2 linked regions of the Aliidongia dinghuensis genome follow. The main gene of each other region encodes a partner of the protein of the gene in region 2 in a complex. Links are inferred from orthologs where the notes say so. Each region holds a gene or a part of one and is shown on either strand. Other genes may lie near its edges.

Evidence for each region.
Region 1: the proteins of IEY58_RS21230 (region 2) and eno are in contact, whole or in part, in a solved structure (PDB 2FYM), measured with the Escherichia coli proteins. The link is inferred for Aliidongia dinghuensis from one-to-one orthologs.

Annotation. Positions count from the first base shown.
Region 1 is NZ_BMJQ01000004.1:457,050-461,134, reverse strand. What follows is about bases 1-2,984. They hold eno (phosphopyruvate hydratase), read left to right. Parts: upstream 1-845; coding sequence 846-2,123; downstream 2,124-2,984. Other genes in these bases: IEY58_RS10420 (alpha/beta hydrolase), read right to left, coding at 2,652-2,984; IEY58_RS10425 (FtsB family cell division protein), read left to right, coding at 2,357-2,641; kdsA (3-deoxy-8-phosphooctulonate synthase), read left to right, coding at 1-762. In the rest of the region: more of IEY58_RS10420, read right to left, coding at 2,985-3,452; pdhA (pyruvate dehydrogenase (acetyl-transferring) E1 component subunit alpha), read left to right, coding at 3,756-4,085. UniProt on the Escherichia coli protein: Catalyzes the reversible conversion of 2-phosphoglycerate (2-PG) into phosphoenolpyruvate (PEP). It is essential for the degradation of carbohydrates via glycolysis.
Region 2 is NZ_BMJQ01000011.1:203,449-208,698, reverse strand. Bases 1-3,787 are described here. They hold IEY58_RS21230 (Rne/Rng family ribonuclease), read left to right. Parts: upstream 1-302; coding sequence 303-3,587; downstream 3,588-3,787. Other genes in these bases: IEY58_RS21225 (nuclear transport factor 2 family protein), read right to left, coding at 3,778-3,787. Also shown: more of IEY58_RS21225, read right to left, coding at 3,788-4,200; IEY58_RS34665 (TetR/AcrR family transcriptional regulator), read right to left, coding at 4,249-4,806; IEY58_RS21215 (VOC family protein), read left to right, coding at 5,050-5,250. UniProt on the Escherichia coli protein: Endoribonuclease that plays a central role in RNA processing and decay. Required for the maturation of 5S and 16S rRNAs and the majority of tRNAs. Also involved in the degradation of most mRNAs.

The sequences.
Region 1 (4,085 bases), on a different replicon or contig from region 2:
CTGGAATCGCGCGAACATGCGCTCGAGACCGCGGCGGCGCTGGTCGAGATGACGGCCAAGCTCGGCCTCGGCCTCATCTATAAGACCTCGTTCGACAAGGCGAACCGCACCTCGCTCACCTCGGCGCGCGGCATCGGGCTCGAGAAGGGGCTGCCGATCCTGGCCGAGATCCGCGAGAGCCTCGGCTGCGCCACCATCACCGACGTGCATCTGCCGGAACAATGTCAGCCCACGGCCGAGGCGGTCGACGTGCTGCAGATCCCGGCCTTCCTGTCGCGCCAGACCGACCTGATCCTGGCCGCGGCCTCGACCGGCGCCGCACTCAACATCAAGAAGGGCCAGTTCCTGGCACCCTGGGACATGGCGAATGTCGCGAAGAAGGCCGCGAGCACCGGCAATCATCGCGTCCTGCTGTGCGAGCGCGGCGTCAGCTTCGGCTACAACACGCTCGTCTCCGACATGCGGTCGCTGCCGATCCTGGCCGAGACCGGCTATCCCGTGATCTTCGATGCGACCCATTCGGTGCAGCAGCCGGGCGGGCAGGGTGCGACCAGCGGCGGCGAGCGCCGCTTCGTGCCGGTGCTGGCGCGCGCTGCACTCGCGGTCGGCGTCGCCGGCGTGTTCATGGAAACCCATCCCGATCCGGACGCGGCGCCCTCCGACGGCCCGAACATGGTGCCGATGCGCGCCATGCCGGCGCTCCTGGAAACTCTCGTCGCCTTCGACCGTTTGTCGAAGGCCAATCCGATCCCGACGCTCTGACGGCCGGTCTCGACATCCAGTCTCGACATCCAGTCTCCGGCCGTTTTCTTTTGCGAAAAACCTCTCCCAAAGGAGTCCGACCGATGTCCGCCATCCTCGACATCCATGCCCGCGAGATTCTCGACAGTCGCGGCAACCCGACCGTCGAGGTCGATGTCACGCTCGAGAGCGGCAGCGTCGGCCGGGCTGCCGTGCCGTCGGGTGCCTCGACTGGCGCCCATGAGGCGGTCGAGCTCAGGGACGGCGACAGCGCCCGCTATCTCGGCAAGGGCGTGCAGAACGCGGTCGATGCCGTCAACGGCGAGATCTTCGATGCGCTCTCCGGCCAGGATGCCGACGACCAGATCGGCATCGATCAACTGCTGATCGATCTCGACGGCACGCCCAACAAGTCGCGGCTCGGTGCCAACGCCATCCTCGGCGTCAGCCTGGCCTGCGCCAAGGCGTCGGCCGACGAGGTGTCGATGCCGCTGTTCCGCTATGTCGGCGGCGTCTATGCCCGCACCCTGCCGGTGCCGCTCATGAACGTCATCAACGGCGGCGCGCACGCCGACAACCCGATCGACATCCAGGAATTCATGATCATGCCGGTCGGCGCCGACACCCTGTCGGACGCGATCCGGGTCGGCGCCGAAGTGTTCCACTCGCTGAAGAAGCAGCTGAAGGCGGCCGGCCACAACACCAACGTCGGCGACGAAGGCGGCTTCGCGCCGAACCTCGCCTCGGCCGACGAGGCGCTGGGCTTCCTCATGAAGGCGATCGAGAGCGCCGGCTACAAGCCGGGCGACGATGTGGTGCTGGCGCTCGACGTGGCCTCGACCGAGTTCTTCAAGAGCGGCGTCTATCACCTTGAAGGCGAAGGCAAGAAGCTCGATAGCGACGGCATGGTGCGCTACATCGAGGATCTGGTCACGCGCTACCCGATCGTCTCGGTCGAGGACGGCATGGCCGAGGATGATTGGGAAGGCTGGGCGGCGCTCACTGCCGCGATCGGCAAGAAGACCCAGCTCGTCGGCGACGATCTGTTCGTGACCAATCCGAAGCGGCTCACCGACGGCATCGCGCGCGGCACGGCCAACTCGATCCTGGTCAAGGTCAACCAGATCGGCACGCTGTCGGAAACGCTCGAGGCGGTCCAGCGGGCCCAGCGCGCCGGCTATACCGCCGTCATGTCGCACCGCTCGGGCGAGACCGAGGACGCAACCATCGCCGACCTCGCGGTCGCGACCAATTGCGGCCAGATCAAGACCGGCTCGCTCTCGCGCTCCGACCGTCTCGCCAAGTACAACCAGCTGATCCGCATCGAGGAATTGCTGGGCGATTCGGCCCGTTACGCCGGCCGCTCCGTCCTGCGCGGCTGAGCCGCGCCGAGTCGCGCTTCGGAATCCGCCCGCACCGCGGGTTCCGAGGCGGACTCTCTCGACCTCGGGTTGGCCGCATCCAGCCAAACGATGACTGGATGAGTATTTGGACAATCTCTTGGAGTGATTTTGGCTTCACTGGGCCATGCCGCAGTTGACCGGTCCGGTCCAGACATGATTCTCTCATTGTTATGGAAATACGCCGACATCTCCGCCGGCAGGCGCATGCGATCGTGGGGCCGCTCATCGGCCTCACGCTCGCGTGCTATTTCGCCTATCACCTGGTCGAGGGAGATCGCGGGCTGATCGCCTGGGTGCGTCTTACCCAGCAGATCCGCGCGGCGAAGGTCGAACAGGCGCGCGTGCACGAGGAACGGCTCGAGGCGGCACACCGCGTCTCGCTGCTGCGGCCGGAGCATCTCGATCCCGACCTGCTCGACGAGCAGGCGCGTGCAGCCCTCAACCTGATCGGCCCGGGCGAGGTCGTCATCCTCAACAACGACGGCCAGCCGAAGTAATCCCTCGGGCTCAGCCCACCGTCGTCCCAATCCATTCGAGCACCTGCGGCAGGACGCTGTCCATGGCGAGGTGGCCGGCGGCATCGATGCGCAGGAAGCGCTTCGGCTCGGGCGCCAGCGCAAACAGCTTTTCTGCGAAGCGGAGGGGAATGATCTGGTCGGCGCTGCCGTGCACCATAAGGATCGGCGCTCTGACTTTGCCGATCTTGAGGTCGGAGCGGAACGGGTCGCGGAGCAGAGGGCGAACGGGAAACATCCAGTAGTGTGCTGCGGCCACGTCGGCGACTGAGGAATAGGGTGAGTCCAACACAAGGGCCGCGCATTCGTGCCGGGCGGCGAGGGCGACCGCGACGCCGGTGCCAAGCGACTCTCCCAGGATGATCAGCCGTTGCGGGGCCACACCGCGGCCGAGCACATCGCGATAAGCCGCTTCGGCATCCCGATGCAGCCCCGCTTCGGTCGTGGTGCCAGTCGAGCCCGGATAGCCGCGATATTCGACCGCCAGCAGCCCGACACCACTCTCCGTCAGGGTGCGGAACCGCACGATACGGTCGGCAAGCGCGCCGCCGTTGCCGTGGAAGTAGAGGATGAGCGGCCGCCCCTCCGCTGGCGGGACGAACCAGGCGTGGAGCCGTTCGCCGTCGTCGGTCTCGATCGCCGTCGCCTCGCCGCGTGGCAACCCCGCTTCGCCTGGCGTCAGGGCCGGCCCTCTCGGGAAGTAGAGGAAGTTGCGCTGCGCCAGCGTCAGGATGCCGAGCGCCGCCAGATAGGTGACGAGGCCCAGGAGGGCCAGCCATTTGATCAAAGGCACGAGATCCCTCTTTTGTTCGCTTCCTGATGGTGCCGGGTTCCCCGCGCCCTTGTCATCGCCCCCGGATGCTCTATGTGAATTTCGTGTGTCGGATGCGCGCGTTTTCGGCGGGCATGTGCCGTCTTTTTTCGCCTTTCCAGCAGCTTAACCAAAAGTTGGTTAAATTTGTTTTTGCGTTGCAAAACAAACAATTAAACGGAAGTTGGTTGGCATTCCCGTTGCGCCGCACTATGGTCGGCCTCAGAACCGGAACGCCTGAGGGCGATTCCGGCGCCCTATCTGTCGATGCGCGTGGAGCAGTAGATGGCCCTGAAGCGTAGAACGAAGCCCGCCGCCGGCGAGGCCAAGACCCCCTCGGTCGAACAGCTCCTTAAATATTACCGCGAGATGTTGCTCATCCGCCGGTTCGAGGAAAAGGCCGGCCAGATGTACGGCATGGGCCTGATCGGCGGCTTCTGCCACCTCTACATCGGGCAGGAAGCGGTCGTGGTCGGCATGCAGAACGCGCTCGGGCTCGGCGACGGCATCATCACGAGCTATCGCGACCATGGCCACATGCTGGCCTGCGGCATGGACCCGAAGGGCGTCATGGCCGAGCTCACGGGCCGCAGCGGCGGTTATTCGCGCGGCAAG
Region 2 (5,250 bases):
CGACGAGATCGAAACGGCGACGTCGCCCCGGAATGCCCGATCGTCGGATGCGGCCCTTAGCGCTCCGACCGGGTTCCGGCGGGGGCGTAGATCTCCAGAGGATCCTGTGATGAAACCCCCGCGGCCAGATTCGGCGAATTCGTCCGGATTGCGGGGACCCGATGAACCCAGCCATGGCGAGCATAAGATCGCCGTTCGGCAGGATGTTTTCGAGGGTTCCGCCGGCCCGGCCAAACGAGAGCGCGCTGCCACGCCGGTCTTCGCACGGCGTGAGACCGGCCGTGCTCCGGAGTACATGCCTGATGGCACGACGCATGCTGATCGATGCGACGCATCCCGAAGAAACCCGGGTCGTCGTTCTCAACGGCAACCGTCTCGAGGAATTCGACTTCGAGACTTCCACCAAGAAACAGATCAAGGGCAACATCTACCTCGCGAAAGTGACGCGGGTAGAGCCGTCCTTGCAGGCGGCCTTCGTCGAATACGGCGGCAACCGCCACGGCTTCCTCGCCTTCAGCGAGATCCATCCGGACTATTACCGGATCCCGATCGGCGACCGCGAAGCGATGCTCGCGGCCGAGCGCTATGACGAGGAGCACGGCCACGACGAGTCCGCCGCCTCGGACGCACATGAACACCACGACCGGCAGGAACACTACGACCAGCACGACGGGGACGAGCCCGGCGACGGCAACGGGTATGACGCCCGGCACGGGTATGACGACCGCCACGAGCATGCCGAGCAGCCGGATGACGACGGCCACACGCCGCATGCCGAGGCGGGCGAGCCCGACTTCGAGTCGGCGCCCGCGCCGGTCACTCTCGCGCCGGACGCCCCCGCACCAGTCGCCCCCGCGCCGGCCGCCTACGAGCCGCCGGCCCAGGCTGCGACCGATGGCATCGCCGTCGGCGCCGTCTATGCGGTCCAGGTGACCGAGCCCGTACCGTTCGATCCGGCCCCGTTCGATCCGGCACAAGAGGCGACGGTCGAGGATATCGCGACGCCAACGACGGTCGAAACCGTCGAAGGCGCCGTCTCCGAGGCTGAGCACGCCAGCCACATCCAGCAGACGGAAGAGGCGCCGATCACGGTCGAGACCGTGGGCGGCGACGATTTCGAGGAAGTGCAGACGCGCCCGCGCACCCGGCACTACCGCACCTACAAGATCCAGGAAGTCATCAAGCGCCGGCAGATCCTGCTGATCCAGGTGACGAAGGAGGAGCGCGGCAACAAGGGTGCGGCGCTCACCACATATCTGTCGCTCGCCGGCCGCTATTGCGTGCTGATGCCGAACGCGGGCCGTGGCGGCGGCGTGTCGCGCAAGATTACCTCGGCCACCGACCGTCGGCGCCTGAAGGAGCTGATGGAGGAGCTGGAGGTGCCGGAGGGCATGGGCGTCATCGTCCGTACCGCCGGCAGCGAGCGCTCCAAGGCCGAGATCAGGCGCGACTACGAGTATCTGCTGCGGCTCTGGGACGAGATCCGCGAGATGACCCTGCAGTCGTCGGCGCCGGCGCTCATCTATGAGGAAGGCAGCCTGATCAAGCGCGCGATCCGCGACCTCTACAGCCGCGACATCGAAGAGGTGCTGGTCGAGGGCGAGGACGGTTACCGCACGGCCAAGGAATTCATGCGCATGCTCATGCCGAGCCATGCCGCACGCGTCCGGCCCTATCGCGACCCGGCGATCCCGCTGTTCCACCGTTTCCAGGTCGACGCCCAGATCGACCAGATCCATAACCCGGTCGTCCAGCTGCGCTCGGGCGGCTACATCGTCATCAACCCGACCGAGGCGCTGGTCTCGATCGATGTCAACTCCGGCCGCTCGACCAAAGAGCGCAACATCGAGGAGACGGCGACCAAGACCAACCTCGAGGCCGCCGAGGAAATCGCACGCCAGCTCCGCTTGCGTGACCTGGCCGGCCTCGTCGTCATCGACTTCATCGACATGGAGGACGGCCGCAACCAGGGCGCCGTCGAGCGCAAGCTCAAGGAGGCGATGAAGAACGACCGGGCGCGCATCCAGCTCGGCCGCATCAGCCCGTTCGGCCTCCTGGAACTGTCGCGCCAGCGCCTGCGCTCGAGCCTGATCGAGGCCTCGACCCAGGTCTGCCCGCACTGCAACGGCACCGGGACGATCCGCTCGACCGAATCGACGGCGCTCGTCGTGCTGCGCGCGCTCGAGGAAGAAGGCATCCGCCGCCGCACCGCGGAGATCGCGATCTACGTGCCGACGCCGATCGCGCTCTATGTGCTGAACCAGAAGCGCGACACGCTGTCGATGATCGAGCAGCGCTACGGCTTCCGCGTCATGGTCCTGCAGGACGACACGCTGGTGCCGCCGGCGTTCCGGCTGGAGCGCGTGCGCGCGCTCACCCAGCAGGAGCTGGACGCGCTGCCGATGCCGACGGCGACCCCCGTGCCGGAGGAAGAGGAAGAGGAATATATCGAGGAAGGGCTCGACGAGGCCGCCGAGGCCGAGGGCGAGGTCCGCGAGCAAGCCGCGGTCGGCGAGCATGCCGAGAGTGCCGAGGCCGGCGGCGACGAGGATCGCCCGCGGCGCAAGCGGCGGCGGCGCAAGCGGCGGCGCGGCGGCGACGAGCAGGCGCAGATGCAAGACGGCGAGGAGAGCGCCGACGAGGACGAGGAAGAGGGCGCCGAAGGCCCGGACGAAGCAGCGGCCGACGGCGAGGAAGCAGAGGGCGCACCGGCGCCGGTCGAGGCCGCGGGCCATGACGGCGTGTCCGATGCCGAGCGCAAGCGTCGCCGGCGCGGCAAGCGCGGCGGCCGCCGGCGGCGGCGCGACGAGGAGACCGGTTCGGCGGCGCCTCAAGCGGGCTATCCGGCCGATGACGATCCGCTCGCTTATCCTTCCGCGCTCGATTTCGCCCGCGACGGTCGCGAGCCGCTGTTCGACATGGAAGGGGGCGAGGACCAACCGGCAGCGCCCGCACCGGTTACGGCCGAGCCGGTCGAGGCTCCGTCGGTCGAGGCTCCGTCGGGCGAGGCTGCTGCGGCGCCCGTCGTGACCGAGATCGCGTCCGAGCCCGCAGCGGCACAGGCCGAAGCGGCCGCCGAGGAAAAGCCCAAGCGCCGTCGCGCGCCGCGCAAGAAGGCCACGGAAGCGGCAGCGGAGGCCCCGGCCGAAGTGGTCGCGGCGGAAGCCGCAGCACCGGCCGAGCCGGCAACGGAGGTGGCCGAGAAGCCAAAGCGTCGTCGCGCGCCGCGCAAGAAGGCGGCGGAAGCGCCGGTCGAGCCGGCTACGGCAGAGCCTTCGGCGGTCGAACTTCCCGCCGAACCGGCGGCCCTCGAGCCCCCGATCGCCGAACCCCCGATCGCCGAACCCCCGATCGCCGAACCCCCAGTCGCCGAGCCTCCAGCCGTCGAGCCTGCGGCGGCCGAAGCGCCGGTGGCACCGGCGATCGTGCCGGAGCCGGAGCCCGTGGCGGCCCAGGTTGCCGATGCGCCGCTGGCCGTCGAGGCGGAACCAGCAGCAGCCGAACCGGCCGCGGCAGCCGCCGAGCCGATCCCGGTCGAGCCGCCCTCGCCGCCGCGCCGTGGCTGGTGGAAGCGCCTGATCGAGTAACCGCTGAGGCGTGCGAAACAGAGAGCCCCGGATGGTCCCGCCATCCGGGGCTTCTCATTTCATCCCTCCGTCATTCCCGCGCAGGCAGGAATCCAGAGCGGCTTCTCGGGGCTCGTGGTTGGTGTCAGCATCGGCCAACGCCTTCGGAGCAACCCTGGATCCCCGCCTTCGCGGGGATGACGTAGTGCCCCTACCGCTTGCCGCGGAACTTCCGGTCGGCCTCGGCGATCTTCACGTCGTTGATGCTGGCTTGGCGCCGCTCCATCAGCCCCTCGGCATCGAAGTCCCAGTTCTCGTTGCCGTAGGACCGCCACCATTGCCCGTCGGCATCGTGCCATTCGTACTGGAAGCAGACGGCGATGCGCGTGTCGGAGAAGCAGAACAGCTCTTTCTGCAGATAGTAATCCTGCTCGCGCGCCCATTTCTCGCGGAGGAACGCGCGGATCTCGTCTCGGCCGCGGATGAACCGATCGCGATTGCGCCAATCGGAGTCGGGCGTATAGGCGAGCGCCACTCGGTCCGGATCGCGCGTATTCCAGGCATCCTCCGCGGCCTTGACCTTGGCGCGGGCGGTCTCTTCGGTGAACGGCGGCTTGATGATAGGTGCAGGCACGATATTCTCCTATATATAGAACGATCGATATACTACAGGCTCAAACCCTCACCCGGCAGCGAGCATATGCTCGGCCGCGGCGCGGGCGTCCGCCGCGGCGTCGGGGTAGCCTTCGACCATGGCGGTCACGATGGCCCCCTCGACCAGCAGAAACAGCGGACGAGCGAGCGTCGGCACATCGGCCGCCGCCGCAACCTCGGTAACGAAGCGCGCGAGCGCCTGCTTGTGCCGGGCGGCCAGATGGCGGACCTCATGCGCCGGGTCCGCCAGCTCGCCCGCGGCATTGATGAAGGCGCAGCCGTGGAAATCCGGCTCGCGGAACCACTCGCCCAGCGCATCGAACAATGCCAGCACCCGCCCGCGCCCGGCCGGTGCCAGCGCCGTCACCCGCGCCTCGTACCAGACCATCCAGCGCCGATCGCGCCGTTCCAGCGCCGCCAGCACGAGGCCGTCCTTGTTGCCGAACTGGTTGTAGAGGCTCATGCGGGCGACCGACGCCTCGGAGAGGATCGTGTCGACGCCGGTGCCATGGATGCCATCGCGATAGATGAGCCGCTCCGCCGCATCCAGCAACCGATCCCGCACCTCTTCCGTCGTCGCACGCATGGCCACTCCATATAGAACGTTCTTTCTATATACGGCTGCCCGATATCGCTTGTCAACCGCTGCGGGCGGATGCTACACAGCATCCGTTGCGAATCGATCGCAACCGTAAGCGTTCAACGTCAACCAACGCGCAAGCCCGAACCGACGATGCCATTCCGGCCTCGACCGTTCGGCGGCGCCGAGGCCATGCCGTTGGAACGTCTTTCCTGCCGCGGCCGAGGCGCTCCCTCACTGGAGACCCCGATGACGCTTCAGCCTGAAACCCCGAGCGGCCTCAATCACCTCGTCCTCAACGTGCGCGACCTCGATCGCGCCCATCGCTTCTGGACCGGCTGTCTCGGCTTCCGCCAGGTCGGCACCTGGCAGCGAACAGGACCGGACGGCCAGCCCGTCGCGCGCATGCGCTTCTATAGCGGCGAACAGGACGGCAAGCTCCGGCATCAT